Regions from separate parts of the Paenibacillus sp. FSL H3-0310 genome, predicted to be linked through region 1. Evidence: riboswitches for the same ligand, from Rfam matches in the RefSeq annotation. Region 1 holds a riboswitch; each other region holds the start of a gene.

Evidence for each region. A riboswitch is a leader RNA that binds a small molecule or an ion and turns the genes downstream of it on or off. The one in region 1 is predicted to bind cyclic di-GMP.
Region 2: linked by a shared signal. The riboswitch ahead of MHH63_RS17460 (DUF6612 family protein) and the one ahead of MHH63_RS21720 (choice-of-anchor A family protein) in region 1 are both predicted to bind cyclic di-GMP.
Region 3: linked by a shared signal. The riboswitch ahead of MHH63_RS20945 (transglutaminase-like domain-containing protein) and the one ahead of MHH63_RS21720 (choice-of-anchor A family protein) in region 1 are both predicted to bind cyclic di-GMP.

Annotation. Positions count from the first base shown of each region.
Region 1 covers NZ_JBBODC010000002.1:510,528-517,343, forward strand. Annotated here, with positions in the region: gene MHH63_RS21715 (alpha/beta hydrolase) at 1-107, opposite strand, end outside; gene MHH63_RS21720 (choice-of-anchor A family protein) at 254-2,815, opposite strand; cyclic di-GMP riboswitch class I at 2,924-3,014, opposite strand; gene MHH63_RS21725 (hypothetical protein) at 3,510-3,902, shown strand; gene MHH63_RS21730 (ASCH domain-containing protein) at 4,102-4,515, opposite strand; gene MHH63_RS21735 (Kelch repeat-containing protein) at 4,702-5,952, shown strand; gene MHH63_RS21740 (hypothetical protein) at 6,166-6,555, opposite strand; gene MHH63_RS21745 (hypothetical protein) at 6,782-6,816, shown strand, end outside.
Region 2 covers NZ_JBBODC010000001.1:3,854,866-3,861,681, reverse strand. Annotated here, with positions in the region: gene MHH63_RS17485 (RsmB/NOP family class I SAM-dependent RNA methyltransferase) at 1-177, shown strand, start outside; gene MHH63_RS17480 (pseudouridine synthase) at 180-944, shown strand; gene MHH63_RS17475 (Cof-type HAD-IIB family hydrolase) at 1,206-2,006, shown strand; gene MHH63_RS17470 (DUF4179 domain-containing protein) at 2,159-3,772, opposite strand; gene MHH63_RS17465 (RNA polymerase sigma factor) at 3,756-4,274, opposite strand; cyclic di-GMP riboswitch class I at 4,478-4,569, shown strand; gene MHH63_RS17460 (DUF6612 family protein) at 4,687-5,535, shown strand; gene MHH63_RS17455 (NADH-dependent flavin oxidoreductase) at 5,648-6,811, shown strand.
Region 3 covers NZ_JBBODC010000002.1:327,712-334,527, forward strand. Annotated here, with positions in the region: rRNA gene MHH63_RS20935 (23S ribosomal RNA) at 1-2,749, opposite strand, end outside; rRNA gene MHH63_RS20940 (16S ribosomal RNA) at 2,981-4,538, opposite strand; gene MHH63_RS20945 (transglutaminase-like domain-containing protein) at 4,906-5,715, opposite strand; cyclic di-GMP riboswitch class I at 5,729-5,809, opposite strand; cyclic di-GMP riboswitch class I at 5,884-5,966, opposite strand; gene MHH63_RS20950 (class D sortase) at 6,086-6,745, opposite strand.

The sequences.
Region 1 (6,816 bases):
CTTAGAAATACCTTTGGCGCTCGTTTAATAGCAATACCATAGAAGAAAAATCCCACATAGATTAGAATCCCTATGATGATTACAGCGCTAATAATGAACCATATCAATTCGCCTTCGCCATCCCCTCTTCATTTCTTTTCCAACAAGAGTATACCATCTACTTAGAATGCACCAAACTATCGCAATCATGACATACAAATAGAGCCGCCATCGGAACACTCCCGAAAGCGACTCTATGTTGATCTACCCTTTATTATTTATTCTTTTTGGAGAACTTGGTTCTCATTAATAATCCGATAAGTGCAAAACCTAAACCTGCTACATAGTAAGGTGCAGGACTTGATTCACCCGTTTTTGGCAATTCCTTCACAGGTGGCTTACCTAATGGGATCGTATCGTCCACTACGATGATTTCATCAGGTGTTGGTGTTGGCGTTGGTGTCACTGCCGGTACCGGACCTAATGGGATCTCATCATCATCAACAAGTACTTGTGTGCTATTCGACGGTGTTGGTACTGGCGCTGGTGTCGGCGAAGCTACAGGCCCAAGCGGCACGGGATCTTCTGCAAGAACTATAGTGCCAATTACGGATGATGGCGTTGGTGTCGGGAACACCGAAGTCTCTGGTGTCGACGTTGGTGTTACCGTTGGTGTTGGTGTTACCTCTGGTGTTACCGTTGGTGTTACCTCTGGCGTTACCGTCGGTGTTGGTGTTGCTTCAGGCGTCGGCGTTGGTGTCGGCGTCACTGTCGGCGTTGGCGCTGGTGTCGGCGTTGGCGTTGGTGTCGGCGTTGGTGTCGGTGTTGGTGTCACTGTCGGCGTTGGTGTCGGTGTCGGCGTCGGCGTCGGCGTCGGCGTCACTGTCGGCGTTGGTGTCGGTGTCGGTGTTGGCATCACTGTCGGCGTTGGTGTCACTGTTGGCGTTGGCGTCGGTGTCACTGTCGGCGTTGGCGTCGGCGTTGGCGTCGGTGTCACTGTCGGCGTTGGCGTTGGTGTCACTGTCGGCGTCGGCGTTGGTGTCACTGTCGGCGTCGGCGTTGGTGTCGGCGTCGGTGTCACTGTCGGCGTTGGCGTTGGTGTCACTGTCGGCGTCGGCGTTGGTGTCACTGTCGGCGTCGGCGTTGGTGTCGGCGTTGGTGTCGGCGTCGGTGTTGGCGTCACTGTCGGCGTTGGCGTTGGTGTCACTGTCGGCGTCGGCGTTGGTGTCACTGTCGGCGTCGGCGTTGGTGTCACTGTTGGCGTCGGCGTTGGTGTCACTGTTGGCGTCGGCGTTGGTGTCACTGTCGGCGTCGGCGTTGGTGTCACTGTCGGCGTCGGCGTTGGTGTCACTGTCGGCGTCGGCGTTGGTGTCACTGTCGGCGTTGGTGTTGGTGTCACTGTCGGCGTTGGTGTCGGTGTTGGTGTCGGTGTTGGTGTCGGTGTTGGTGTCACTGTCGGCGTTGGTGTCGGTGTTGGCGTCACTGTCGGCGTTGGTGTCACTGTAGGCGTTGGCGTCGGCGTTGGCGTCGGTGTTGGCGTCACTGTCGGCGTTGGTGTCACTGTTGGCGTTGGCGTCGGCGTTGGCGTCGGTGTCACTGTCGGCGTTGGTGTTGGTGTCACTGTTGGTGTCGGCGTCACTGTCGGCGTTGGCGTCACTGTCGGCGTTGGTGTCGGCGTCGGCGTTGGTGTCACTGTCGGCGTCGGACATGGTGTTGGCGTCGGTGTCGGCGTTGGTGTCACTGTCGGCGTCGGCGTTGGTGTCACTGTAGGCGTTGGCGTCGGCGTCGGTGTCGGCGTTGGCGTTGGTGTTGGTGTCGGTGTCACTATCGGCGTTGGCGTTGGCGTTGGCGTTGGTGTTGGTGTCGGTGTCACTGTCGGCGTTGGTGTCACTGTTGGTGTTGGTGTCGGCGTCACTGTTGGTGTCGGCGTCACTGTTGGTGTTGGTGTCGGCGTTGGTGTCGGCGTTGGTCCGGGTTCATCACCATCGTATGGATAGTGGTGAAATTCACCACCACCAGTACCTTTGAGTGAAGCCGCCACTAAAGTACCGTTAATCTGACCATTAATAAAATCAACATGAGCATAGGGGGCAAGTATGCTTCCCATTACACCTATGCCTGCCATATCAAGATACGCAGCTTGGCTAAAGTTAAGCAAAATTTTCTTGCTGTTCAACACGTTATTAGGTAGAAATCCGAAGTTTTTCATTTTTACGTTAGAACCATCAATATTAATAATTGCAGTAGATCCTGAAGGAACATTTATTGTAATTCCGTAGGTATTAGAGACGTTATCTCCTGAAACATTAAAAACATTGACCGCAGGATCTGTACCTGTCAGGGTAAGGCTGCCATATTGGTACACTGTTGTTCCATTCGCCGGCAATGCTGCAAGTTCTGCTGATTTGTCCTTCAAAGACTGACCTACTGCTGAAAAGTCAATCGTACTCCCCTGTCTTTTTGTACCACCCTTGAGGAGCGTTACATTCCCTGAAAAATCTCCCCCGTGCACGATATTCCCATAAACAGTACCTCCGTTGAAAGTAAGATTCCCTCCAACAACAAGTGTGTCAGTCAGGGAAACCTCTGCAGCGGTCAACCTATCTCCAACACTATAGTTGGTTAAGTTAACGTTACCTCCAGCAGCAAACCTTCCTTCCGTATCCGAAACTGTCGTTATATCCCCTAGAATAAACACGTTGTAGACCGCTGCAATTCCCAATGTAGAAGAACTGCTAGCTCCAGCAACTCCAGCTCCCAATGAGGAAAGCCCACTACCTACCGTCAAAATCCCAGCTAATACAAGCGAGAGTAACGGTTTTATTCTTCTTTTCAAATGGCACACCTCCTAAAACTATGATTTATATTAATCAGAATAATTACCAGAAACTCTAAAGGACCTAACAACAAAAAAGACCGCCAAAAAGAAGTGAAATTCCCTTCTCATGGCAGTCGGACGGTCATTGTGCCTTTAAGACACTTTAGACTCCTGGACTTTGCGTCCCGCCCTTTCAGACGGTTTGCTATTATCATGACTATATATATGTATTACACTGCAAGTCCAGAACTGGTAGCTGAAGCATTCTATCCAATAACAGTCTATGACTTTTAATACTTTTGAATTAATAACAGTTTAGCTCCCGACACCCACAATTGTCAATCAATTCCTTTCGATAATTCCCCGCATTAGTACCACACAAAAAAAGCGCCTAAAGGCGCTTCGCATAAGGTTTTTCATTAAATTTTAAAGTAACTGTATATAGCCCAATATGGATATCCATAAGGGAACACTCAGAATTAAACCAAAAAACAATCCACGCTGGAGGCTGCCCTCTTTTTCCATCATAATTCTCCTTTATTTGCGTTCGATACATTAATTTTTATTATTACAATTTTTAATATAATTTATTCTTCGTTATTTAGTTGTGAATTTTATCACATTGGATAAGCTGTTTAGAAATACCATTGATTATTTTTGGAATATCGGGGTAGAATACGAATATACGTTCCTATTAGAGGTGATGAGATTCATGCATAGAGCAGAAAGCAGGGACAACATGCTGGTGAAATCTTATTTATTGCTTCCGATGATTTTATCAGCTTTCGAACGGGACTCCGCCATTTTATCTACACACTTACGAACACCCGCCCCTTATCTGGAGGTGCTTGGAACAGCTGCTGCAGTAGCTACAACAGATCTAAGGGATGTTCGTGCAGAAATGAGAAGACGGGGAATCAAGGTGTATGAGCAAAACAGACTTAATACGGGAATTGAAGCCAAGTATATATGTCGTGGCTATCATGAACGAATGCTGCTGTTGAATGACATTGTTGCGGCTCAGGCTGCCATCCATATGCGCAGATATCTAGGGCTGGATATTTCATCTTTTAAGAGTTACGAAGAACAGTACCAGATTAAGTAAAGCTGTATAGAAGCCGCTGCGCTCTCTCCCCCCAATCAATTAGTGAACAAAAAAATAGGCCTTACCATGGGAGTTGGCAAGACCTGAGAGAGATATACCACAAAACACTGGGGGGTGTTTGGTGTCTCTAATATATACCTCGAACCTGAAAAAAAGCTGATAGGCACATAAAAATTACATTAAAAATATTGTTCGCCGTTCAGAAGTGAGTAGAGTGCTCCCACAAGCTTAGCCGACCTTTAGCTGGAATTGGATGGCTTAATGGATGAACCCCTTCAAGCTTCCAGGCAAACCGTCCTTCACTATAGTCGCCAAAATCATATTCGTTCCCATTGATCCATTCCCTTAAATCCACCTCTGGAGTAACCACATAACATCCCGCGAGCTGACCTGTAGCAATAATAGCTCCTGTCGGCAAATTATTCGCTGTATAGCCATGTTTCGCCAATACTGATTTGTACGGTTCCTGTTCACAAATCTTTTTGTCAATCCTCACTCCGGCATGGATGCCTAACTCGCCGCGGTAGGCTGTTCTCCATGAACGAGTTTCAAACTCTTTTTCACCAAGAGCAATTAAGGTCGCCCAAGGCTGCCGTATTGTTATACACCGCATGATATTTATCCCCTTTGTTTTACATACATTCTTTATACAATAACAAATTATTATTATTATGGAATATAAAAGAATATATTGATTATCTATCACTATATTTCATAAATAGGAATTTATGTTTGGACAATCTTTGATGAGTTAGATAAATTTGTATAGTTATTAATATACATAAGGAGTTGTATTCTTTTGTTAAAAAAAACAACATTACTACTTAGTTCTATAATTCTTATCTTAAGTCTGTTCTCAGCCTTTTCTGTATCCGCTGAAGAAACTGTAAAATGGGAAACAAAAGCTAGTTTGCCCATAAACTTGATGGGATCAGCATCAGCAGAGTTGAATGGAAAGATATATATTTTCGGGGGAGCAAATGGATCAGGAGAGGCAGCTACAGGAACAAGAACAAATAAAACTTACATGTACACTCCAGAAACTAACAAGTGGTCTGAAAGAAAAAGTATGCCCACTGCTAGAGCCGCAACAACTGCTGCAGTTATAGACGATAAGATATATGTTATTGGAGGTTACTATAGCGGGGGTAGAACCAACGTTGTTGAAATGTACGACCCTATAGCAGACAGTTGGGAAACAAAATCACCATTACAAACTCCTAGATCATGGTCAAGTTCAGCGGTAGTCAATGGGAAAATATACGTTTTTGGTGGATCAAAAGATAGCAGCGGACTTTCATTATTTACCGTCGAGGAATACGATCCATCAACTAATCAATGGACTTTTAAAAATAATATGCCTATTAACCCGAATGGCCCTTTTATCGCTACTGTTAATGATAAAATTTACATTACTGGCGGGACCAATGTTGCAGCAGGTGCTTCAATATTCTTCAAAAATCTTTATGAATATGATCCTGTGTTAGACACATATACTGAAAAAAAGAGTATGCCCACTCAAAGATCCGGTGGTGCCGCAGTTGTAATAAATGGAGAGATCTATTATTTAGGTTATGGTCTTTCTGTTGAGAAGTACAGTCCTCAAACTGATACATGGAGTGTTTTTACCAACTTAACTTCATGGAGATTTCAAAATTCAGCCGCGGTAATTAACAACACTATTTTTATCATCGGAGGTTCGAATCAAACTGCCGCTATATCAACAGTAGAAGCAATCACTATACCTATACCTGAAGTTACTCCTACACCAACACCAACCCCTGAACCAACACCGGGTCCGGAGCAACCTACTGGTGATCGCGCTATACTTGTCATAACAATGAATACAGGACTTGAAAAAGAATTTGATTTAAGTATGGATGAGGTTAATGCCTTTATAAATTGGTATGAGAATAAACAAACTGGTGCAGGAACTGCATCTTATGCCATTAATAAGCACGATAATAATAAGGGGCCTTTTACCAGTAGAAAAGATTATGTCATTTACGATAAAATACTAACCTTTGAAGTCAGTGAGTATACAATTTAATAAACAAAAAAAGCCCGCCAACCATTTAAAATTGACGGGCTTTTTTATGAAGTTATAAATGGAGGCTTTAGTATTGTTCCCAAATTCAAAGGAAGAAAACTGTATGTAGAATTAATTGAATTAAAAGTATCATTCTCAATTTATATAATTAAGCTTTTTATAAGACACCTATGAAATAGCTAGTCACCACTTATGATTGACGCATTAAATTTACTATTTATATTGATTAAGAAAAAATTGTTGCAAATCCAATTCAGATTTTATACTCTCAATAACACTTTTCAAACCAGGTACCCAGAGAAAAGTATCTTGTCGGATATAATTCATTACTAGCTCATAACTACGCTCAAACTTTTCAATGTTAGGACTATGTTCGTTTTCCAGTACTGTACGTACCCTTTCTGCTAATTCTACGTAGTCAGCATCAATGTGCTCTTGTTTATAGCTCTCCGCCGATTTTAACTTGGTCCAGGCAAAGGCCCCGCCAGCTACAACTTCTTCAGATCCTTCTACGTATTCAATGCATGAATCATAATTTATAAATGCATTAATTCGTTCTTCAAGCAATTTAAAATCTTGTACATAATTAAGGGTTTTTTCCAAATAAGACACCTCCCCAAATGATAAGAAGATGTGATCTAAACTCACCAAAAAAATTCTAGTTGGTAATCACAACTTGATAGTGAATCCAGTATATACTCTTTTGAAACATAAATATATGTATTATTTTTCACATATAAATTCACACTTATTGTTGAGTTGGGATAAATGTGTTTATAGGTATAGCATTAGTGATAATGTAATCACTTAAAAAAAGAGGTGGCTTGTTTTGATCAACAAAAGAGTCGAAGAGTCAATAAAAGA
Region 2 (6,816 bases), on a different contig from region 1:
ATTTCCTATCTTAAAGGAGAGACATTGTTGATTAGTCAAGAACGTCTCTCTATTAAAATAGGAACTACCCAAAAAGGATACGTACTGGTCTGCATAGATGGTTATAGTGCAGGCTGGGGGAAGTGGCAGGACGGTGTGCTCAAGAATGAATATCCCGCAGGCTGGAGGTGGATGTAAGAATGAGCCTATCAGGGAAAACTGCAAAAAAGCAGCGTTTAGATAAAGTATTGTCCCATATGGGGGTAGGATCACGCAGCGATATTCGTAAACAAGCCAAGCAAGGTTTAATTACCGTGAATGGTGCAGTCGTCAAGGATAGTGGATTTCATGTAGACCCTTATCACGATAAAATTGTGGTTGGCGGCGAGCTTGTTACCTATCGTGAATTTATTTATCTTATGATGAATAAGCCACCGGGAGTTCTGTCGGCAACAGAGGACAAGCGGGATCGGACCGTTCTGGATCTTTTAAAGCAGGAATATGTACAGTTTGAACCTTTTCCTGTAGGAAGGTTAGATAAGGACACAGTAGGGCTGCTTCTGCTCACCAATGATGGAAAGCTTGCTCACGAGCTACTATCGCCACGCAAGCATGTCCCTAAGACGTATGAAGCAACAGTTGAGGGAGACGTAGATGCAGACGATGTAGCGGCTTTTGCGGCAGGTGTCGAGCTGGAAGATGGATATGTTACTTTACCTGCACAGCTAACTATATTGGGAAGAGAACGCGGCAGTAAAGTAATCTCACATATTTCGCTGATCATCACAGAAGGAAAGTTTCACCAGGTGAAGCGAATGTTCCAAGCTGTCGGCAAAAAAGTCACTTTTCTGAAACGAGTATCTATGGGAGAATTGAAGCTGGATGAAAGCCTGCCACTGGGAGCTAGTCGTGAAATTACGCTAGAGGAACTGGCACTCTTAAGTACAGAAGCATCAGAACAATAATATAGAGAAAAAATGGTATATAAATTGAATTTGGAAACTTGGGATAAGGGAATGGAGTGGCGGAGGGGAAATTTGGAACTGTAAGAGCGATAGCGGCCGCCTTTGTTTCCGGATTTCAACCACTAGTAAACGGTATAAATCAAGAAATCTGGAAACAACAGCGGCTGGAAGTCCAAATATTCACCGCAGTTGCGACTGAAACTTAACTCAAATAGCCAGGTTCAATATATATAGAAAAAGAAAGACAAGGATGGTGGGAGTATGAGATACAAACTGATTGCACTAGATGTAGATGGTACACTGTTGAATGATGATCACCACTTGAGCACTGAGAATAAAGAAGCCATTGCTGAGGTTACACGTCTTGGAGGACAAATCGTGTTATGTACCGGCCGCAGTCCGCAGAACTCGATTCCTTTTATGGAGGAAATGGGGCTGTCTGGTTATGTGCTGGGTCATAATGGAGCTGCTACGGTTCGTGTGAAAGATCGGGAAGTGCTGCATCAATACGGTATGGATGCTCGTGGTCTTGACCCTTATATTGATTATTGTAGAAAGCATGATATTCATTATGATGTGAATACGGCTTTTGATATGTATGTAGATAATGTAGAAAACCTGACCAAAGAAGCCAATTATATGTATGAACACTTCCGTATCGTGCCGGCTACACTGCCAGCATGGGAAGATTTCCGTGAACCGGTTGTTAAGTTTACTGTATTTACACAACCAGAAATCCTTGACGAAGCTGAACGTGAATGGCGTACTTGGACCCATGAGTACAATATTTTGCGCAGTGGTGAATTTTTCGTTGACTTGATGCATCCGGAAGCCTCCAAGGGCAACGCCTTAAAGAATCTGGCTGTGAAGCTGGGAATTCCGCAAGAGGAAGTTCTTTCGATCGGTAATTATTTTAATGATATTTCTATGCTTACATACGCGGGTATGGGCGTTGCGATGGATAATTCTCCGGTTGAGGTCAAAGCGGCAGCGAATGCTGTCACGGGGTCTAACAACGAGCATGGTGTGCGAGATGCGCTGGTTAAATATTGTTTATCTTAATAATGGAAAGCATAAAGCGGACTTGAGTCCGTTCTATGCTTTTTTTGTTGTGAAGGAAATAAAAGAGATACCTAAACAGAAATGATTTTATCCATAAATAACCCGCCCTTAGGATTAACTAGAAAGGGCGGGACATAGATTAACTTCCTGCATTAAAGTTTAATTTCCTCGTTCCGGCTAGGATCGCTATATTTATAGATACCAGGGTTCAGTTCGATTTTTTCGTCGAAAGGGATATCTTTGTAGCTATCAATATTAGTTCCTGTAGATATCATGCCCTTAGGTGTAATTTCAGGCACCACTTCTTTGCCATTAATCCGTAACGTAGTTTGGTTAACGCTTTTGAAGCCAGAAGATTTGGATGTTGATTCGACAATCAAATTTTCGCCCTCAGTATAGTAAGTGAATTCAATTTTTAACCCATCGACATCAAGTGAAGTGAACTGCTTTTCTTCTTTAGGTTTGTTTATAGTGATCCAATTCTTAGTAGTATCACGTTTCTCAATGACAGCATCCTTTAATATAAGTTTCATTGGAACATCGGACCAGTCGTTATACCATTCCGGAGATTCGAATTGAAATAAATGCTGGTAGCTTTCGGAATGATCTCCTTTCAAATTCCAACCCCCAGTGATTGTTTGATCACCTATAACCAACTGAGCGGTATTATAGTGGACAATTCCTTTTTTAAGCGAATCATTTTCATCTATTAGAATTTGGATATCCAAAGGGGTAACTACTAGCTGATCTAAGGTTATACCTGTCTTTTCTTGAAATTCAGGACTGTTATACAGTTTCTTAGTGTAAATCGCCTCACTTGCTTTTTGTCCATCTGCGTTAAAATCGAACTTCCACGTACCTGAAAATCGTTTCGCTTCTTCAATGTAACTAAAATGAAGACTAGCTTCCTTCCAATCTGATTCAGTTATATTGAAGACCTGTTCAATAAATAAATCCGATCCTTCGTTAGGCATGATGGTTGGAATTGCTTCATTCTCTTGACCACCAGTACTAACTACCAAATGTGGGTTACCCCGTCCTAAGTCAGATGGTGATGCAGCGACTTTGTAACGGATAATGGTTTGATTGGAAACATATCGAACGGATTCGATTTGAAGGCTTGGATATTGCTTAACTCCAGTATTGATAGTATCCCCTGCTTGATGATTAGATTGTAAGGGGATATTCCGATCACTGTAAAAAATGAGATTCCGTGCTTCAAACCTGTAGTCCTTTTTATCATCCTTTAATGTATCAGGTGTCTCATATACTCCAATGAGTTTCTGGCTTTCAGGATCGTATTCTAAATAACCGTATACCTTTGCCTCGGCACCGGATTCACTAGTCATGATGTTTTCCTCTGTAGCAAATCCAGTATATTTGGATAGATCAGATTTAGTATCAAGTGATAACAGCATTTTCATTTTTTCTCCATCAGTTACAACACCGTTCAAATTCATTGTTACTCCTGAACTGGAAGTTTGAAGATTATACTGTTGACCGATGCCGTTATTTAATGCATTACTCACACTTCGACCACCAATTTTATCCCAATTAATCGTCATACTAGCGAATACAGGAATGGCTACAAGTAAGAGGCATGAGAAGACAATACTGATAGGAATAACCTTTTTATTAGACCTAGGAATATTCTGGGAGGCATGCAGATTTCTTTGACGTGTATATGCTTCTTGTTCTATGGCAGTCCACATCAAATCATAATCCGGTCGGGGAATATGTTTATCTTTTTCAATATAGAGACTCATTACTATTCAGCTCCTTTAGTTGGGTTCCACCCATTCTATTTAGTATTTTAAGTCCCATGTTCAGTCTGGATTTTACAGTTCCTTCGGGTATGCTCATAACTTTAGAGATCTCGGGTACAGTCAATTCGTTTATAAAACGAAGGACTACTACCATTCTGATTTTGTCGGGAAGCTGACTGTATAACCCTTGTAATTCTTTTTTAGTTTCCTGTCGATCCAAACGTTTTTCTACAGGGTTTGATTCCTCAGACCTGGATAGTAAATAATTACGTACTTCTTTCATCCACCCCGTCTTACGCCTTTTGATCACACTGTTGCACTCATTCGAAGCAATTCGTAAAATCCAAGCTTTCAAGTTTCTTACCTTCGACTTATCCGCTAAGATAACTTTTACAAATACCTCTTGGGAAATATCCTCCGCATCTGCCTGATTTTTCATTAAGTAGTAACAAAAATAATATACTTGTTCTTTATAGAGCTCGAAAATTTCCCGGTCACTCATTTTGCTGCACCCCCTGTCTTTGCTGTTCTCATTAATAAGACTTATAAGCGTATGTAATCGTTCATTTTTCATTTTGATTGTAGTATTTCTTCTGAGTATCATAGCGAATTCGAATGGAAGATAAGTCGTTTACAGGTAATTATAACCATGATAAAATTAGCGGTGGGACATGCGTCCGTAATCTATTAAAACTAATTGAATGTCCGCGTTAAAGGTAAAATCATCGAAAGATGATGACACAAAGCCATGGGTCTAAAACCTTTCGACAGAAGGAAATGATCGCCAGGCCGCCATAGGGATGTCTTATGAAGCATAAAGGATAGCTCTAAGAATATGTAGTCTATTTTGAGCTCTTTTATTATTTCGACCTATACGGCGTTACATTATCGCAAGGGGCCGAAAGGGGAAGTACATGAACAGTTTTTTCAAAACAATAGGTACTAGTTTGGCAGTAGGTGCTTTATTGCTGTCCGGAACGATCGGATGGATGTCTAATCCAGGAGTAGTGTCAGCAGCTACCTCAACAGTAGTAACCGCGGATCAGATGATCAGCAAAGTAACGGCAGCCTCCAAAGCAATAAAGAATTTCCATCTGGATGTGACCAAAAAACAGGATATTCAAAGCGGCGGGGTGCGTATCAGCAACACCAACACTCTGAAGCTGGATATCAACCGTCTGCCGAATTTTGCCGCAGCAGGCACTGTCGCTAGTAGTCTTTTAGAAACATCGTACAGTCTATATGCCAATGACAAGGAGTTTTACTATCTTGTAGACGGAAGTGAACTGATCGATGAATCTGAAGATGAAGGTTACGACGATGACGGGGAGCCAATCGATCCTGATGCACAATATTGGCTTGGACTGGAGAAAACGGAATGGGATGCCTTTTACTCTAAAGGCCAATACGATCCTGTTTCCATGCTTGATTCGGTCAAAAGTTATAAAAAATCCATGAAAGTCAGCACTGCTGGCGCACAAACAGTCTTACAATTCACGGTAACCGATCCGACAGCAGCTAAGGGGATAATCAAACTCTATGACCAGGAGAACCTCTGGGATGGAGAGACAGTTCAACCCAAAAGCGTAACGTGGAAATTATTCGTCAATACTAAGACCTGGCAAACGGAAAAGCTGACAGTCGATCTGAGTTATGTGCTGGTAAGTGATGGAGCTAAAGATACATACACCACGAAAATCGAAGCTAAATATTCCAAAAATAATAAAGGTGCAGCCATTGTAAAACCGGCCGAACTAGAATAATAAGGACGATTCATAACGAGCGAAAAGCGCTGTTCAGCGGAACAGCGCTTTTTGTTGTATCCAACAGCAGTTCTTTATTAGTTGACAAGAATAAATCATTGCTGTAATTTATATGTATGCGCATGTATATAATAATTTCTCTAAATATAATTTAATGAAAGTTGGGAAAAAGATGATAGCACTAGACACAGCATTAACTTTTCGCAGAGGGCTGACATTAAAAAACCGAGTGGTTATGGCTCCAATGACCACGCGAATGAGCTTTTATGACGGTGTAGTAACACAAGATGAATTGAAATACTATTCGCTAAGAACGGGCGAAGTAGGTGCGGTCATCACTGCGGCAGCAAATGTACAAGAGGGTGGAAAAGGATGGGAAGGTGAACTTAGTGTTTCCTCCGATGAATTTATTCCTAGCCTCAGCCGATTAGCATCTACTATTAAACGAAATGGAACAAAGGCTATTTTACAGCTATTCCATGCAGGAAGAATGACAGATTCAAAAATATTGCGTGGCGTACAACCCGTTTCCTCCAGCGCCATTGCTGCCGAACGCCCGAATGCAGAAATTCCAAGAGCATTAACAGAAGATGAAATTTTCGGTGTAATTGAGGATTTTAAAAAAGCGACTCAACGTGCTATTCAAGCTGGATTTGACGGGGTAGAAATTCATGGAGCAAACACATATTTAATCCAACAATTCTTCTCTCCACACTCCAACCGTCGTGAAGATCAATGGGGAGGAAGCTTAGAGAAAAGATTTAATTTCATTAACCAATTAGTGGATGCAGTTATTGCTGTCGTTGACAATTCAAAGGTTAAGGATTTTATTGTCGGTTATCGTTTTTCTCCAGAAGAATATGAAGAGCCTGGAATTAAAATCACCGATACCTTTTATCTTATTGATAAATTAGCTGATAAAAAGCTGGATTATCTGCATATTTCATTAGGGGATTTTAAGAAAGTATCTGCATCAGAAGATTTTAAAGAAAAATCAATCCTGCAATATGTGCATGAGAAAATCAATGGCCGTGTACCTTTAATTGGGGTAGGAGATATCCGTACCAAACAGGACGCAGAGGACACGTTGACAAATGCTGAATTAGTAGCAGTAGGACGATCTCTTATCATTGATCCTCATTGGACAAGTAAAGTGCTGGAGGGTAAAGAAGATATCATCAGAAGAGTACTTGCTGATCAAGATAGAGAAGAACTCGTAGTAGAGAATGGTATTCTAGAATTCCTTAAATTAATGATGCCTGATCGTTTACGCTAAACTCA
Region 3 (6,816 bases), 180 kb from region 1:
CCATGCTCCTGGCGGAACAACTGGTGCACCAGCGGTACGTCCATCCCGGTCCTCTCGTACTAAGGACAGCTCCTCTCAAATTTCCTGCGCCCACGACAGATAGGGACCGAACTGTCTCACGACGTTCTGAACCCAGCTCGCGTACCGCTTTAATGGGCGAACAGCCCAACCCTTGGGACCTACTTCAGCCCCAGGATGCGATGAGCCGACATCGAGGTGCCAAACCTCCCCGTCGATGTGGACTCTTGGGGGAGATAAGCCTGTTATCCCCAGGGTAGCTTTTATCCGTTGAGCGATGGCCCTTCCATGCGGTACCACCGGATCACTAAGTCCGACTTTCGTCCCTGCTCGACTTGTAGGTCTCGCAGTCAAGCTCCCTTATGCCTTTGCACTCTGCGAATGATTTCCAACCATTCTGAGGGAACCTTGGAACGCCTCCGTTACTCTTTAGGAGGCGACCGCCCCAGTCAAACTGCCCGCCTGACACGGTCCCCGTACCCGGTAAGGGCACTAGGTTAGAACCTAGATACGATCAGGGTGGTATCCCAACGGCGCCTCCACCGAAGCTTGCGCTCCGATTTCTACGGCTCCCACCTATCCTGTACAGATCGTACCCAAATTCAATATCAAGCTGCAGTAAAGCTCCATGGGGTCTTTCCGTCTTGTCGCGGGTAACCTGCATCTTCACAGGTATTAAAATTTCACCGGATCTCTCGTTGAGACAGCGCCCAAGTCGTTACGCCATTCGTGCGGGTCAGAATTTACCTGACAAGGAATTTCGCTACCTTAGGACCGTTATAGTTACGGCCGCCGTTTACTGGGGCTTCGGTTCATAGCTTCGGGTTACCCCTAACCACTCCCCTTAACCTTCCAGCACCGGGCAGGCGTCAGCCCGTATACTTCGCCTTGCGGCTTCGCACAGACCTGTGTTTTTGCTAAACAGTCGCTTGGGCCTTTTCACTGCGGCCCCCTCGTGCTATTCACACTACCGGGGCACCCCTTCTCCCGAAGTTACGGGGTCATTTTGCCGAGTTCCTTAACGAGAGTTCTTCCGCGCGCCTTAGAATTCTCTTCTCGCCTACCTGTGTCGGTTTGCGGTACGGGCACCTTCTCCTGGCTAGAGGCTTTTCTTGGCAGTGTGAGATCATGACCTTCGCTACTATAATTTTCGCTCCCCATCACAGCCCAGCCTTATCGATGTGCGGATTTGCCTACACATCAGCCTCACTGCTTAGACGGACATCCATCAGTCCGCGTCACTACCCTCCTGCGTCACCCCATCGCTCATAGCGGATTACGGTGGTACAGTAATTTCAAACTGTTGTCCTTCGACTACGCCTTTCGGCCTCGCCTTAGGTCCCGACTTACCCTGAGCGGACGAGCCTTCCTCAGGAAACCTTGGGCTTTCGGCGGATCAGATTCTCACTGATCTTTTCGTTACTCATACCGGCATTCTCACTTGTGTAGTGTCCAGCGCTCTTTTCAGTACACCTTCAACCCCTACACAACGCTCCCCTACCCCAGATACATAGTATCTAGCCATAGCTTCGGTGGTGTGTTTAGCCCCGTTACATTTTCGGCGCAGAGTCACTCGACCAGTGAGCTATTACGCACTCTTTCAATGGTGGCTGCTTCTAAGCCAACATCCTGGTTGTCTGTGCAACTCCACATCCTTTCCCACTTAACACACACTTGGGGACCTTAGCTGATGGTCTGGGCTGTTTCCCTTTTGACAATGGATCTTAGCACTCACTGTCTGACTCCCGGCAATAAGTATATGGCATTCGGAGTTTGACTGAGCTTGGTAATCCTTGCGGACCCCGCACCCAATCAGTGCTCTACCTCCACTACTCTTATACCGAGGCTAGCCCTAAAGCTATTTCGGGGAGAACCAGCTATCTCCGAGTTCGATTGGAATTTCTCCGCTACCCCCACCTCATCCCCGCACTTTTCAACGTACGTGGGTTCGGGCCTCCAGTGCGTGTTACCGCACCTTCACCCTGGACAGGGGTAGATCACACGGTTTCGGGTCTACGTCCACATACTAATTCGCCCTATTCAGACTCGCTTTCGCTGCGGCTCCACCTTCTCGGCTTAACCTTGCATGTTAAACGTAACTCGCCGGTTCATTCTACAAAAGGCACGCCATCACCCATTAATAGGGCTCTGACTTTTTGTAAGCACACGGTTTCAGGTTCTATTTCACTCCCCTTCCGGGGTGCTTTTCACCTTTCCCTCACGGTACTGTTTCACTATCGGTCGCCAGGTAGTATTTAGCCTTAGCAGATGGTCCTGCTGGATTCATACGGGGTTTCACGTGCCCCGCACTACTCGGGATCCGTCTCGGAGAGAATACAGTTTAGGTTACAGGGCTTTTACCTCTATCGCGGGCCTTTCCAGACCTCTTCACCTACCATATTCCTTTGTAACTCCATGTGAGACGTCCCACAACCCCTAAGAGCAAGCTCTTAGGTTTAGGCTGTTCCGCGTTCGCTCGCCGCTACTGACGGAATCACTATTGTTTTCTCTTCCTCAGGGTACTTAGATGTTTCAGTTCCCCTGGTCTGCCTCTACATTTCCTATGTATTCAGAAATGAGTAACTGCGAATTACCACAGCTGGGTTTCCCCATTCGGACACCCCCGGATCAAAGCTTGCTTACAGCTCCCCGAGGCAGTTTCGTTGTTCGCCACGTCCTTCGTCGGCTCCTGGCGCCTAGGCATCCTCCGTGTGCTCTTATTAGCTTAACCTTGATTCTTCCGAAGAAAAATCTCACTAATAACATTTACTTGTTTGCACAAGTTGCTAAAAGATGTTCTAAAACGCAAATTCGTTTCGGTATCCAGTTTTCAAGGATCAAGTCTTACTGAGAGCTTAAACTCTCAAAACTGAGCAACGAGTGAGTAACAGGCCTAAACCTGAGTTTTGGAAGCTGAGCTTCCGATTTGAATGTTCTCATTGCAGAGAACGATTCTCCATAGAAAGGAGGTGATCCAGCCGCACCTTCCGATACGGCTACCTTGTTACGACTTCACCCCAATCATCTACCCCACCTTCGGCGGCTGGCTCCCTTGCGGGTTACCCCACCGACTTCGGGTGTTGTAAACTCTCGTGGTGTGACGGGCGGTGTGTACAAGACCCGGGAACGTATTCACCGCGGCATGCTGATCCGCGATTACTAGCAATTCCGACTTCATGCAGGCGAGTTGCAGCCTGCAATCCGAACTGAGACCGGCTTTGATGGGATTGGCTCCACCTCGCGGCTTCGCTTCCCGTTGTACCGGCCATTGTAGTACGTGTGTAGCCCAGGTCATAAGGGGCATGATGATTTGACGTCATCCCCACCTTCCTCCGGTTTGTCACCGGCAGTCACTCTAGAGTGCCCAACATTACTTGCTGGCAACTAAAGTTAAGGGTTGCGCTCGTTGCGGGACTTAACCCAACATCTCACGACACGAGCTGACGACAACCATGCACCACCTGTCTCCTCTGTCCCGAAGGCCGCTGCTATCTCTAGCAGATTCAGAGGGATGTCAAGACCTGGTAAGGTTCTTCGCGTTGCTTCGAATTAAACCACATACTCCACTGCTTGTGCGGGTCCCCGTCAATTCCTTTGAGTTTCAGTCTTGCGACCGTACTCCCCAGGCGGAGTGCTTACTGTGTTAACTTCGGCACCAAGGGTATCGAAACCCCTAACACCTAGCACTCATCGTTTACGGCGTGGACTACCAGGGTATCTAATCCTGTTTGCTCCCCACGCTTTCGCGCCTCAGCGTCAGTTACAGCCCAGAAAGTCGCCTTCGCCACTGGTGTTCCTCCACATATCTACGCATTTCACCGCTACACGTGGAATTCCACTTTCCTCTTCTGTACTCAAGCCACCCAGTTTCCAGTGCGACCTCAGGTTGAGCCCAAGGTTTAAACACCAGACTTAAATAGCCGCCTGCGCGCGCTTTACGCCCAATAATTCCGGACAACGCTTGCCCCCTACGTATTACCGCGGCTGCTGGCACGTAGTTAGCCGGGGCTTTCTTCTCAGGTACCGTCACTCCGGTAGCAGTTACTCTACCGGACGTTCTTCCCTGGCAACAGAGCTTTACGATCCGAAAACCTTCATCACTCACGCGGCGTTGCTCCGTCAGGCTTTCGCCCATTGCGGAAGATTCCCTACTGCTGCCTCCCGTAGGAGTCTGGGCCGTGTCTCAGTCCCAGTGTGGCCGTTCACCCTCTCAGGTCGGCTACGCATCGTCGCCTTGGTGGGCCGTTACCCCACCAACTAGCTAATGCGCCGCAGGCCCATCCCTCAGTGACAGATTGCTCCGTCTTTCATTCTTCTCTCAGGAGAAAAAAGAAATTATCCGGTATTAGCTACCGTTTCCGGTAGTTATCCCAGTCTGAAGGGCAGGTTGCCTACGTGTTACTCACCCGTCCGCCGCTAAGTTACTTTGAAAGCAAGCTTTCAAAGTAACTCCGCTCGACTTGCATGTATTAGGCACGCCGCCAGCGTTCGTCCTGAGCCAGGATCAAACTCTCCAATTAGTATTGAAAAGAGCGATATGCTCATTTTGAAACATCTGACGAGAAAATTAATTCTCTAATTTTGGATTTCACTTACGTGATTTCCTACTCACTCGTTGTTCAGTTTTCAAAGATCAAGTTCTCGTTGGCGCCGTTTAATGTCTCAGCAGCAACTCTTATACTATATCATGTTGTTTTCAGAAATGCAAGCTTTATTTTTCGAAGCTTTTTATCAGCCTCGTCTATATCGCCTGTACGCTGTCTAACAACGCTTACCTATAATACCCCAACTATTAATAGAAAAGCAACCCCTAATATAAAAATAAACAACTAGCTTAATAATTAAGCTAGTTGTTTATTTAATAGAGTTATCTTTCTAGCGACGAACTTAATAGTATTTTGCCGCAGTATATTTGCTTGAGGCTTTAATTAAATCGGTTTTCTTATCACTCTTTGCAAGTCCTGCATCCACTGTAGTATCAATGGTAACCCACTTCCCATTAAGCAACACTTCGTTCCAGGCATGATATTGCGTAACGTAGCTTGTATTCCCCATTACCAACTTAGCAGGAACATCTACACTCCGCAGCATTGCGGCAAATAGAGAAGCGTAATCATAGCAAATTCCTTTTTTAGTAGTCAATGTCTTATCGATGCTTGGAATATAATCAGTAGTTACACTATTAGCAAGAGAGTAATCATATTGTACATTCGCAACTACATAGTTATAGATCGCTTTAACTTTCTCTTCGTCTGTTGTTTTGCCTTGTACTAATTGTTTAGCTTTGACAATCGCTTTATCAGAAGAACTCCATTTCACATTCTGTACGGAGCCCAAATATACGGAATTCGAGTCACTCATGGTTACGTCTACTACTTCGGAATATAATGCTTTGTATTTATTGCCGGTTGTGTTCTCCAGAACAGAAACCTTATAAGTCCCATTTCCTTGTTGCAAAGGGAAGTCCTCAGCTTGTCCAGAAGCATACAAGTTATATGTATAACTGCTGTTATCTTTGGTGATCATGAGTTTGATTCTTTTATCTTTCGGAATATCATAGTTAATACCAATCACACCTTGAGCCACTTTGGATGTAATCAACCAGCTGGCATCTGCACTTGCAGCTTGAGCTGTACTTACTGGAACTGAAGTCATTAGGACGAACAACGCCACCAGCATAAAATAAACCTTTTTCACGGATAAAACTCCTTTCGGTAGCTGGCTGCCATCCTTTCGGGAAGGCCCTTTAGCTTTGCGTCCCTACCTTTCGATAGGTTTGCCGTTATCGTATAAGTTCTATCTGTTCTAGCTTTACTAGATATAATTGATAGAATCCATTTGAAACAAACAAAAAAAGCCTCTTCATTCGGTAGCTGGCTGCCATCCTTTTGGGAAAAGGCCCTTTAGCTTTGCGTCCCTACCTTTCGGAAGGTTTGCCGTTATCGTGTTTAGCTTTCATAGTATAATACTATCATATTTATAGTTGTGAACAAGACCTAATTTACTAGATTACCCATTATTTTATAAATATCTCCCGGTATTTGTGTTTTCTTGTCATTCACTATTCTCATTTTGTTAATTTGGCATGAACAATCAGCCGATGCGTTGGATTCACTAGCGGATCACATGTAATCAGGGTAAGAATCTTATCCTTGTCATTCCCGTCAAGAACGGAGACGTCACTCGGATCTACTACAGAAATATCATACACCTCATAGTTAAACACCTGATCACTAGTCTTTATCGTGATAACATCCCCCACAACAACCTCATTCAATCTGTTAAACAAACGACCCGTAGTTCTAGCCCGATGCGCCGCGATTGCAACATTCCCGATCTCTCCAAGGGGTGCCGTTTCTTTCATATGGGCTGCAGCATGTTTCATATTAGCTTTTGTAGCCCCTTCTAATACAGGCAGCTTCAAATCAATCTTATCGATTTCAATTAGTGCGATTACTTTGCCACCGACTGCAATCTCCGGTTCAGGCTTTTCTGTCTCTTGGGGTTGGGGCTGTGCCTGGGCATCCAGAACCGATTCCTCTGCTAACAGCTGAGTAACTTCAGCATACCTGCTCTTTAGATCTGGCTGGGGAGTACTATCGGCAGTGCTTAGTTCAGCCGTTTCTAATAACTTCTCCTGCTGCCTGTCGTTGTACCACTCGTTAGCTGTCGGATATAACATGATAAGTATCCCAGCCAGTATGAGTAGATAGGAGAATTTACGCAATGTTATTCACCTCCGTATATTGTTTCTATGGTTATATACAAATCAAGCAGAAACAGCTACTTGCCTTTAAG